One region of the Pseudomonas silensiensis genome, then DNA from elsewhere that is predicted to be linked to it. Evidence: predicted binding sites of a transcription regulator. Region 1 holds the regulator's gene; each other region holds the start of a gene.
What was found. Region 1 encodes sigma-54, which starts transcription at its own class of promoters, with help from an activator protein. Its sites were predicted from a motif close to ANTGGCATNNANNTTGCTNT; they were not measured.
Positions count from the first base shown of each region.

Region 2: the regulator sigma-54 is predicted to act here: its motif matches at 2,185-2,204, upstream of glnA (glutamate--ammonia ligase).
Region 3: the regulator sigma-54 is predicted to act here: its motif matches at 2,690-2,709, upstream of QF010_RS23340 (CmpA/NrtA family ABC transporter substrate-binding protein).

Region 1 covers NZ_JBNDJH010000003.1:296,658-300,711, forward strand. Annotated here, with positions in the region: gene QF010_RS05995 (KdsC family phosphatase) at 1-43, shown strand, start outside; gene lptC (LPS export ABC transporter periplasmic protein LptC) at 51-623, shown strand; gene lptA (lipopolysaccharide transport periplasmic protein LptA) at 610-1,158, shown strand; gene lptB (LPS export ABC transporter ATP-binding protein) at 1,158-1,883, shown strand; gene QF010_RS06015 (RNA polymerase factor sigma-54) at 2,067-3,560, shown strand; gene hpf (ribosome hibernation-promoting factor, HPF/YfiA family) at 3,635-3,943, shown strand; gene ptsN (PTS IIA-like nitrogen regulatory protein PtsN) at 3,956-4,054, shown strand, end outside.
Region 2 covers NZ_JBNDJH010000009.1:236,167-240,220, forward strand. Annotated here, with positions in the region: gene QF010_RS15680 (DUF4124 domain-containing protein) at 1-381, opposite strand, end outside; gene glnA (glutamate--ammonia ligase) at 682-2,088, opposite strand; gene thiI (tRNA uracil 4-sulfurtransferase ThiI) at 2,419-3,873, shown strand; gene typA (translational GTPase TypA) at 4,013-4,054, shown strand, end outside.
Region 3 covers NZ_JBNDJH010000018.1:46,322-50,375, reverse strand. Annotated here, with positions in the region: gene rlmKL (bifunctional 23S rRNA (guanine(2069)-N(7))-methyltransferase RlmK/23S rRNA (guanine(2445)-N(2))-methyltransferase RlmL) at 1-541, opposite strand, end outside; gene rmf (ribosome modulation factor) at 1,072-1,287, shown strand; gene QF010_RS23345 (quinone-dependent dihydroorotate dehydrogenase) at 1,580-2,599, opposite strand; gene QF010_RS23340 (CmpA/NrtA family ABC transporter substrate-binding protein) at 2,829-4,040, shown strand.

The DNA.
Region 1 (4,054 bases):
CGCGCAGGGCCGCCTCGATGCGGCAAACGCCGCGTACCTGTGAGCCAACTATGCTGAGCAAAAAGTTTCGCAAATTCCTGGTGTTCGGTTGCATCGCAGCGATATTCGCGGCGGTCGGCTACTGGAACATCAGCCCGGAACGCTTCCTCGATAAGCCGGTGGCAAAGATCGATGAAACCGCAATCGACTATTACGCGATCAACGCCCACAGCGTGCAATACCTGCCGGACGGCAAACTGCAATACGAAATGACGTCCGACAAGGTTGAACACCTGAAAGCCACCGAAGTGACGCTGTTGACCAATCCCGACCTGAACATGTTCCGCGGCACCGAGTTTCCGTGGCATGTCCAGAGCGAGCACGGCGAAGTGAATCCCGACGGCACTCAGGTCGAACTGATTGACTCGGTGCGCATCACGCGCTTCGACGAGAAAAACCGCAAGACCCTGATTACCACCACCCGCATGACAGTGTTCCCGCAGCAGCAATATGCGCAGACCGAGCAACCCGTTAGAATCGACGGCGCTGGTGGTGTGTCGACTGGCAACGGAATGAAAGCGTATTTGAAAGAAAGCAGGATACACCTGCTATCTAACGTAAGAGGACAGTATGAGGCTCGTTAAAACCCTCCCTATTTTGCTCGGTCTGAGCGCAGCACTGGGAAGCGTGAGCGCCTGGGCTCTGCCGACCGATCAAGCGCAGCCTATCCGCATCCAGGCCGACGACGCCCAGCTGGACGACAAGAATGGCATTGCCACCTATAAAGGTGACGTGATCATCACTCAGGGCTCGATGATCGTTAAAGGCAATACTGTGACCATCACCCGCACCCCGACCGGCGACATCGACGTGGTGACTTCGGTGGGCAACCTGGCCTACTTCGAGCAAATGCAGACCGCTGGCGACACCAAACCGGTTCAGGGTTGGGGAGTGACTATCCAGTACCACGCAGCGCAAAACCGCGTTGTGCTGATCGACAAGGCAAAAGTCGTCGACAAGGACAACAACGTCACTCAAGGCGAGAAAATCGTCTACGACACGGTCAAAAAGCTTGCGAGCGCCGGTCGCGCGACGGGCAACAAGGTCACCGAGTCGCGTCCGCGCATTGACATGGTGATCCAGCCGAAGAAGAAAACCGACGAGCAAAAGGCCCAGTAATGGCAACTCTGAAAGCTCAGCATCTGGCCAAGAGCTACAAGAGCCGCCAGGTCGTGCGTGACGTCAGCCTGTCGATCGACAGCGGTCAGATCGTCGGCCTGCTGGGTCCCAACGGCGCCGGCAAGACCACCTGCTTTTACATGATTGTTGGTCTGGTACAGGCCGATCAGGGGCGCGTACTGATTGACGACATGGATGTCAGCCACCAGCCTATGCACGGTCGTGCGAAGGCCGGCATCGGCTATCTTCCGCAAGAAGCGTCGATCTTTCGCAAACTCTCGGTAGCCGACAACATCATGGCGATCCTCGAGACCCGCAAGGAACTCGACAAGGCCGGTCGCCGCAAAGAGCTGGAAAGCCTGCTGCAGGAATTCCACATCAGCCACATCCGCGACAACCTCGGGATGAGCCTGTCCGGTGGTGAACGCCGCCGTGTGGAAATCGCCCGGGCACTGGCTACCAACCCGAAATTCATCCTGCTCGACGAACCATTCGCCGGCGTGGACCCGATTTCGGTGGGCGACATCAAACAGATCATCTATCACCTCAAGGCCAAGGGCATTGGCGTGCTGATCACTGACCACAACGTCCGTGAAACCCTGGATATCTGCGAAACCGCCTACATCGTTAACGATGGCCAACTGATCGCCGAAGGTGACTCTGCCACCATCCTGGCCAACGACCTGGTCAAGGAAGTGTATCTGGGCCATGAATTCCGCCTGTAAGCACTGAGGTGTCTGGCTGGTTGCCCGGGCGCTTGTCTCGATAAAAATCAACATTTTTTTATTGTTACAGCGCTCTAGGCAAACGCTGCAGTTTCGGGCATATAATTTGCTTATGTTTGGCGCTCCGGCGCCCTGTAGTGGATGGCGCATGTGCGCCGGCGAATAAGGTGTTAAGCCCCTGCCATGAAACCATCGCTAGTCTTGAGAATGGGCCAGCAGCTGACGATGACACCGCAGCTGCAACAGGCCATCCGCCTGCTCCAATTGTCGACCCTGGACCTGCAACAGGAAATCCAGGAGGCCCTGGAGTCCAATCCGATGCTCGAACGCCAGGAAGAAGGCGACGACTTCGATAACGCCGACCCCTTGGCCGACAAAGCCGAACAGCAACCCAACGCTGACATTCAGGAACCCTCCTACCAGGAAACCGCCCCGACGGTTGATAACCTAGAGGAAGGCGACTGGAACGAACGCATCCCCAACGAACTGCCCGTCGATACCGCGTGGGAAGACGTCTACCAGACCAGCGCCAGCAGCCTGCCGAGCAACGATGACGACGAGTGGGACTTCACCACCCGGACATCGGCCGGCGAAAGCCTGCAAAGCCACCTGCTGTGGCAACTGAACCTCGCCCCGATGTCCGACACCGATCGCCTGATCGCCGTGACCCTGATCGACTGCATCAACAATCAGGGCTACCTGGACGAAACCCTCGAGGAGATTCTCGAAGCCTTCGACCCGGAACTGGACATCGAACTGGACGAAATCGAAGCCGTCCTGCACCGCATCCAGCAATTCGAACCCGCTGGCATCGGCGCCCGCAACCTGGGCGAATGCCTGCTGCTGCAATTGCGTCAGTTGCCCGCCAAGACACCTTGGCTGGTCGAGGCCAAACGCCTGGTCACCGATTACATCGACCTGCTCGGCAGCCGCGATTACAGCCAACTGATGCGTCGCATGAAGCTCAAGGAAGATGAACTGCGCCAGGTGATTGAACTGGTGCAGAGCCTCAACCCGCGCCCAGGCTCGCAAATCGAGTCCAGCGAAGCTGAATACGTCGTTCCCGACGTGATCGTTCGCAAGGACAACGAACGCTGGCTGGTGGAGCTGAACCAGGAGTCGGTGCCACGACTGCGGGTCAACGCTCAATACGCCGGCTTCGTGCGCCGCGCCGACACCAGCGCCGACAACACCTTCATGCGCAATCAGTTGCAAGAGGCCCGCTGGTTCATCAAGAGCCTGCAAAGCCGCAACGAAACCCTGATGAAAGTAGCCACTCAGATCGTCGAGCATCAACGCGGCTTTCTTGAATACGGTGACGAAGCCATGAAACCGCTGGTCCTGCATGACATCGCCGAAGCGGTGGGCATGCACGAGTCGACGATTTCACGGGTGACCACGCAAAAATTCATGCATACCCCTCGGGGCATATATGAGCTGAAATACTTTTTCTCCAGTCACGTCAGCACCTCAGAAGGCGGTGAATGCTCGTCCACAGCGATCCGCGCGATCATCAAAAAACTGGTTGCCGCGGAAAATCAGAAAAAGCCGTTGAGTGACAGCAAGATCGCTGGTTTACTGGAGGCACAAGGCATTCAGGTGGCTCGCCGCACCGTCGCCAAGTACCGCGAATCCCTCGGGATCGCGCCTTCGAGCGAACGTAAGCGGTTGATGTAGAGCCACGCCACAGCGTTCCAGTGGCAGGCATTTCTGCCTGCCGCTTTATGCACTGGCAACGAAGGAGAAGCTGTATGCAAGTCAACATCAGTGGACACCAACTGGAAGTGACCGAACCTCTTCGCACCTACATCGGCGAAAAACTCGAACGATTAGAGAGGCATTTCGACAAGATCACCAACGTGCAAGTCACGATGACAGTCGAAAAACTCAAGCAGAAAATCGAAGCCACGCTGCATATTCCCGGCAATGAAGTGGTCGCAAACGCGGAGCATACCGATATGTACGCGGCGATCGACGCACTGACCGACAAGCTGGATAAACAACTCAAAAAGCATAAGGAAAAGACCCAAAGCCTCCTCCAGGGCGCGACCGGTCGTTAACACTCCCAACCCATGATCCGACTTGAAAGCATCCTGACCCCCGGCCGTTCCCTCGTGAACGTGCCGGGCGGCAGTAAAAAGAAAGCCCTCGAGCAAATTGCCAACCTTATC
Region 2 (4,054 bases), on a different contig from region 1:
TACGTTGCTCGGCTGGCCGTAAGGTTGATCGTCCAGCAACAGCCTGAACAGATGAGGGCCTTGCAGGCGGGGTTTGATCAGCACGTTGACGGTAAAGGTGCCGTTGTTGGCACGCAGCGCTTCGGTGGTGGGTAAGTTGGTCAACTCCAGCACCTCGTAAGCGCTGCGCGGCTGTTCGCGGCTGGTGGCTTCGACAGGTGGCGCAGAAGGGGCTTGAGGCTTAACCCTGTTAAGCGGTGGCAACTCGACCGGTTGAGCCTTCACGCCATCGGGCGGTTGATTGCTGTAGGCGGTGTTGCCGTCGGCGTCGGTGTACTTATAGATCTGCGCGGCGGCGGGCAGGGCGATCAGCAGCAACATCAGTAGAAAACCACGACCCATAAAATCGACCGGAAGCGAAGGCGTTGGGTTGCAGCATAGGTCAGGGGTGGCGGTTAGCCCAAGTGGTTAACATTTGGGCATGATTTACCCATATCTCCCAAACACCACAAAACCCTTGTAGGAGTGAGCCTGCTCGCGATAGCGATCGATCATTCAACATGCATATTGACTGACCTGGCGCCTTCGCGAGCAGGCTCGCTCCTACATGGAAACTGCGGTGATCGCTAAATCGCGGGCATAAAAAAGGCCTCCCGAAGGAGGCCTTTTTTTTGTCACGCCGCTTGCGCAGGCGCTACCGGATTAGCAGCTGTAGTACAGCTCGTATTCCAGTGGGTGTACGAAGGTGCGTACTTTGATTTCTTCTTCGCTTTTCAGGGCGATGTAAGCGTCGATGAAGTCGTCGCTGAAAACGCCGCCTTTGGTCAGGAACGCACGACCTTTGTCCAGCTCTTCCAGGGCTTCTTTCAGGCTGCCGCAAACTTGTGGGATCTCTTTCGCCTCTTCAGGCGGCAGGTCGTACAGGTTTTTGTCAGCAGCATCGCCAGGGTGGATCTTGTTCTGGATACCGTCCAGGCCGGCCATTACCAGGGCTGCGAAGGCCAGGTACGGGTTGGCTGCTGGATCCGGGAAGCGAGCTTCGATACGGCGAGCGCGAGGGCTGGACACGTAAGGAATACGGATCGAAGCGGAACGGTTGCGAGCCGAGTAGGCCAGCATTACCGGAGCTTCGAAACCTGGGACCAGACGCTTGTAGGAGTTGGTCGACGGGTTGGTGAAGCCGTTCAGTGCCTTACCGTGCTTGATGATGCCGCCGATGAAGTACAGAGCGGTGTCGGACAGGCCGGCATAGCCTTCGCCAGCGAAGGTGTTCTTGCCATCTTTGGCGATGGACAGGTGAACGTGCATACCCGAACCGTTGTCGCCGTACAGCGGCTTAGGCATGAAGGTCGCGGTGCGGCCGTATGCATCAGCAACGTTGTGTACGCAGTACTTCAGGGTTTGAACTTCGTCAGCCTTGGCCACCAGGGTGTTGAACTTCACGCCGATTTCGTTCTGGCCAGCAGTCGCCACTTCGTGGTGGTGAACTTCGATGACCAGGCCCATTTCTTCCATGGCGTTGCACATGGAGGTACGGATTTCGTGGTCGTGGTCGAACGGCGGAACCGGGAAGTAGCCGCCTTTGACGCCTGGACGGTGGCCTTTGTTGCCGCCTTCCACGTCCTGGTCGGACATCCACGAACCTTGTTCGGAGTAGATCTTGAACATCGAGCCAGAGATATCGGACTTGAACTTCACTTGGTCGAAGATGAAGAATTCAGGCTCTGGACCAACAAATACGGTGTCGCCGATACCGGTTGACTTCAGGTATTCCTCGGCGCGCTTGGCGATCGCACGTGGATCACGGTCGTAGCCTTGCATGGTCGAAGGCTCGATCACGTCGCAAACCAGGATCAGGGTTGGCTCTTCGGTGAACGGGTCGAGAACGGCAGTGCTGTCGTCCGGCATCAGGATCATGTCGGAGGCTTCGATGCCTTTCCAGCCAGCGATGGAGGAACCGTCGAACATTTTGCCTTCTTCGAAGAAAGCTTCATCCAGCGCGTCGCGAGCCGGCATGGTCACGTGGTGCTGAGTGCCTTTGGTGTCCGTGAAGCGCAGATCAATCCACTTGACGTCATGATCTTTGATGAGTTGAACCGACTTCGACATAGTGTCCTCCGGGTGGCTTCGGGCTTAGTAGTGGATGCCCTTAGAATGTGGGTGATGCCGGCGCGAATACTCTGCCAAGGCAACCTGCCTCACAAGGGAGCAAATTGCATGCCAGTGCCCCACCATGGGTTTTTTGCCCCAATTTCACGCTTATAAAGGTGCAAAGCGCAGCAAAGCTGGAAATAGCGCCCCGTAATGTAGCGTTAAATCCAGTAAATGACCCGTTTTGGTGCGCGCAAAACCTTCTGCACATTAACTGGTTAAACCTTGAGCAATTTCCGCTATAATCCGCGCCCCCCTTTTTCGGCTGGCCCAGCGCGCGCTGTTTTCATGAAACTAATCGTAAAAGTCTTCCCTGAGATCACCATCAAGAGCCGCCCGGTACGGATGCGTTTCATCCGCCAGTTGGCCAAAAACATCCGTACCGTGCTCCGCGACCTGGACCCGGCTGTGGTGGTGAACGGTGTGTGGGACAATCTCGAGCTGGAAACCCGCGTCAGCGAGCCCAAAGCCCTGAAGGAGATGACCGAGCGCCTGAGCTGCATGCCGGGCATCGCGCATTTCCTGCAAGTCGACGAATACCCGCTGGGCGACTTCGATGACATCGTCGCCAAGTGCAAGCAGCACTTCGGTGATGCGTTGGCCGGGAAGATCTTTTCGGTGCGCTGCAAGCGTGCCGGCAAGCATGAATTCAGCTCGATGGACGTCGAGAAATACGTCGGCAGCCAACTGCGTCGTCAGTGCGGCGCCGCCGGAATCTCGCTGAAAGAGCCGGAAATCGAAGTTCGCATTGAAATTCGCGACAAACGGTTGTTTGTGATCCACAGCCAGCACAACAGCATCGGCGGTTATCCGCTGGGTGCCCTGGAACAGACACTTGTGCTGATGTCCGGCGGCTTCGATTCCACCGTCGCCGCTTACCAGATCATGCGCCGCGGGCTGATGAGCCATTTCTGCTTCTTCAATCTGGGCGGACGAGCCCATGAACTGGGCGTCATGGAAGTCGCGCACTTCATCTGGAAGAAGTACGGCAGCTCCCAACGCGTGTTATTTGTGAGTGTGCCGTTCGAGGAAGTACTGGGAGAAATTCTCGGTAAAGTCGATAACAGTCATATGGGCGTAGTTTTGAAGCGTATGATGTTGCGCGCTGCTTCCCGTATTGCCGATCGGCTGGACATCGAAGCGCTGGTCACCGGCGAAGCGATTTCCCAGGTGTCGAGCCAGACGCTGCCGAACCTGTCCGTGATCGACTGCGTGACCGACAAGCTGGTCTTGCGTCCGCTGATCGCCAGTCACAAGCAGGACATCATCGACCTGGCCAACGAAATCGGGACTGCCGACTTCGCCAAGCACATGCCGGAATATTGCGGGGTCATCTCGGTGAACCCCAAGACCCACGCCAAGCGTCCGCGCGTGGAGTACGAAGAACAACAGTTCGACATGGCAGTACTTGAGCGTGCGCTCGAGAACGCCAAACTGGTACCGATCGATCGCGTGATCGACGAATTGGGCCAGGACTTGCAGATCGAAGAAGTCAGTGAAGCGCTGGCTGGTCAGATCGTCATCGACATCCGTCATCCGGATGCCGCTGAAGATGACCCGCTGGACTTGGCTGGCATTGAGGTACAAACGATGCCGTTTTATGCATTGAACGCTCGTTTCAAGGAACTGGACCCTACTCGCCAGTACCTGCTGTATTGCGACAAAGGCGTGATGAGTCGCCTGCATGCCCACCATTTGCTCAGTGAGGGGCATGCCAATGTGCGCGTTTATCGACCGAGCTAAGAGCCCGGGGCTGTATGCCTGTGGCCTGCGTCACCGGCCCCCCGACTCTGCCGTCAAGCTGTAACGGCAAGGCCTGACTCTACTGTAAATCGCTGCCAAGACTTGTCAGCACACCGAATCCTCTGATCGAGATACACAAGTGATCGAAAATCTACGCAACATCGCCATCATTGCTCACGTT
Region 3 (4,054 bases), on a different contig from region 1:
CGAGGTTTTCCTTCAGCGGCGCCGCGCCCTGCTGCAAGCGATAGCCGCGCTGGTGGAGGCTGTGACCGGAAAGGTCGAGGGACAGGATCGCTTCGCCACGGTCCAGGCGCAGGTGAATGCGCAGGTCCGGGTTGAGCTTGTCGATGGACGGACGGTCGCCCTGCGGCGTGCGCAGTTTGTCGACGATGGCGTCCTTGACCTTCAACGCGCCGAAGTGGGTGTTGTCGATGCCCGAGCCATGACCGCTGAACTCAACGGCCAGGGTGCCATCGTTGAGCATGTGGTCTTGCCACTCGATATCGAGTACGCCGTGATAAAGGTCTTCGGCGTCCTTCATCGGGAAACGCTTGAGTACCAGCAGCACCCGGTTCGCCAGACGCGACCACAGGCACAGGCGATAAGCGGTTTCCATGGTGGCCATGCCGCGCACAGCCGAGGTGTGCTCACGCGCTTCCTCAAGGCCAAGCCCGACGGCTTCCTCGATGAGCAGGCCTTCAAGGCCTTTGGGGCAAGTGAGGAAGAGTTCGAAACGATCGGACATGGTAATTCCAGAGCCTTTAGCTAAGTGAACCGGCAACGCATTGCCGGCCCGGTTTTCAATCAGGCGCTTTTCTAAAAGAGCGCCCGCGTGGCACGAAGGTGTGCCGTCCCACCCCTGCAAGCTCGGGTTAAAAGAGCTTAGATGCAAAGACAGATAAAAAAGTTGATGCAACAAAATGTCATAAGTCGACCCTTCGTCGAATAGTCCCCCTGCTCAACAGGAGGCATTCTCACTAAAGGATTAACCCCATCATGCAGCGAGGGGCTGATCATACCGGGGTTTTGCCAATAAACACGGGACAACATGGTGTTACTTATCGCCATACCATCTTTATCGTTACGTCCTTATGACAAAACGATCATTCCCTCGATGTGACGCATTGGTTAGAACTCAATACAGGTTGACGCCGCAATGACGTCAACACCTTGGCTTGCGACGCCGGCAGCAAGCCCCAACGGCAGGAGTTTTTCTGCCAGACCTCAATTGAGGTCGACGCGATAAATACAGTCAACAAGTGAGGGCAACACCCTATGAGAAGACTTAAGCGTGATCCGTTGGAAAGAGCATTTTTGCGCGGATATCAATATGGCGTTGGTGGCAAATCCCGTGAGCTTTGCCCATTTACTCTACCGTCGGTACGCCAAGCCTGGATTAACGGCTGGCGAGAAGGACGCGGCGACAACTGGGACGGTATGACCGGCACTGCGGGAATCCATAGACTCAACGAACTTCACGCCGTCGGCTAACACAGGGCACACACTCCGACACGACAATCTGATTACGTAACGACTTACCACGCACGCCCCATCCGGGCGGCGGGCTTCGGCCCAGGGGCACCTTCGAGGTGCCCTTTTTTATGCCTGCTTTTCGCCGAAATACAATTCCTTTGTAGCAGCTGCCGAGCACCGCGAGGTTGCGTTCGGCGGCGAAGCCGTCGTGAAATCAGACACCTCGGTCTTGCAGATACACTGTGCATGCAGGGTTTACGACGGCTTCGCCGCCGAACGCAGCCTCGCGTTGCTCGGCAGCTGCTACAGGTCAGCGCAATGCGGCGATGGCGTCGACGGACTCACGAATAAGCGCCGGACCTTTATAGATGAAGCCGGAATAGAGCTGCACCAGGCTGGCACCCGCGGCGATTTTCTCAGCTGCGTGCTTGCCTTCGGTGATGCCGCCCACGGCGATGATCGGCAAGCGACCGGTCAATTCGGCCGCCAGCACCTTCACGGTGTGGGTGCTCTTGTCGCGAACCGGTGCGCCGGACAAACCGCCCGCCTCGTCACCGTGCTCCATGCCTTCTACGCCGACGCGGCTCAGGGTGGTGTTGGTGGCGATCACCGCGTCCATCCCGGTTTCGATCAGCGCTTGCGCGACCTGAGCGGTTTCTTCGTCGGTCATGTCCGGTGCAATCTTGATCGCCAGTGGTACATGTTTGCCATGACGCAGCGCCAGTTCAGCGCGGCGCGTCGCCAGGTCGGCCAACAATTGCTTCAGCGAATCGCCGAATTGAAGGCTGCGCAGGCCCGGGGTGTTCGGCGAACTGACGTTGACCGTCACGTAGCTGGCGTGGGCGTAAACCTTGTCCAGGCAGATCAGGTAGTCGTCGACCGCCCGTTCAACCGGGGTATCGAAGTTCTTGCCGATATTGATGCCCAGCACGCCCTTGAACTTGGCCGCCGCCACTCGAGCCAGCAGGTGATCGACGCCGAGGTTGTTGAACCCCATGCGGTTGATGATCGCCTCGGCATCCGGCAGACGGAAAATCCGTGGCTTCGGGTTGCCCGGCTGCGGACGCGGGGTGATGGTGCCGATTTCGACAAAGCCAAAACCCAGTTGCGCAAAACCGTCGATGGCCGCGCCGTTCTTGTCCAGACCGGCCGCCAGACCCACCGGGTTCGGGAAGTCCAGGCCCATGACGGTCACCGGCATTTTCGCCGGGGCCTTGCACAGCAAGCCGTTGAGGCCCAAACGCCCGCCCGCGCCGATCAGGTCCAGGGACAGATCGTGGGAGGTTTCCGGGGAAAGTTTGAACAACAGCTGACGGGCCAGGGTGTACATGGGCGGGTTTGACTCTGGGCTACGAAAAGTGGCGGCGATTATAGCCGGGCATCGGGGTTGCAGGCGAGGCGCGCGACAAAATCAGCGTGCGATGGCATATGCCTTGCACCGTCACTCACATCAGCACTCATGCCAACGGCGGGATGAGTCGAAAGACAAAGGCGTCGTCACTTGGCCTTGCCCTGGCAAGCAGCCCGGTCCGGCGCTTTTTTATGGAAGGTGTTTACTGATGATTGAAGTTCCAGCCAACCCTCTGGCCTGGGTCAACGGCAGCGATGCCCCGGAAAAGACCGAAATCAACCTCGGCTTCATGGCCCTGAGCGACTGCGCCTCGGTAGTGGTCGCGGCCACGCAGGGCTTCGCCCAACCTTATGGCCTGACCCTGAACCTCAAGCGCCAGTCGTCCTGGGCCAACCTGCGGGACAAACTGGTCAGTGGCGAACTCGATGCCGCGCACAGCCTGTACGGTTTGATCTACGCCGTGCATTTGGGCATCGGCGGTGTCGCGTCGACCGACATGGCGGTGCTCATGGGCCTGAATCAGAATGGCCAGAGCATCAACCTGTCCCATGGCTTACAGACTTTAGGCGTGACCAGTCCTGAAGCACTGGAACGGCACGTGCACCAAAGTCGCCCAAAACTCACCTTCGCCCAGACATTTCCTACGGGCACCCACGCCATGTGGCTGTATTACTGGCTCGCGAGTCAAGGCATCCATCCATTGCAGGACGTCGACAGCGTGGTCGTGCCGCCGCCGCAAATGGTCGCGCACCTGCAAGCCGGGCGCATCGACGGCTTCTGCGTCGGCGAGCCATGGTCCGCGAGCGCGGTGCAGCAGAGCCTGGGGTTCACGATGGCGACCACTCAGACCATCTGGCCCGATCACCCGGAAAAAGTCCTCGGTTGCACCCGCGCCTTTGTCGAGCAATACCCCAACACCGCACGGGCGCTGGTGATGGCGATTCTGGAGGCCAGTCGCTTCATCGAAGAAAGCACCGAGAATCGCCGCAGCACCGCGAAACTGTTGAGCGCGCCGCAATACCTCGACGCACCACTCGATTGCATCGAACCGCGATTGCTCGGTGACTACGCTGATGGCCTGGGTAATCGCTGGCAGGACCCGCACGCGTTGCGCTTCCATGGTCATGGCGAGGTCAACTTGCCGTATCTGTCCGATGGCATGTGGTTCATGACCCAGTTCCGCCGTTGGGGTTTGTTGCGCGACGACCCGGACTACCTGGGCGTGGCCCGTCAGGTCCAGCAACTAGACTTGTATCGAGAGGCCGCCACTGCTGTCGGTGTGGCCACGAGTGATCAGCCAATGCGCAGCAGCCAGTTGATCGACGGCAAGGTCTGGGACGGCTCGGACCCGGTCGGCTATGCCCGCAGTTTCAAGCTGCACGCCATGAGCGACAGCTCGCCCCTTCTCGCCAGCCGCTGACAGGAGACTACGAA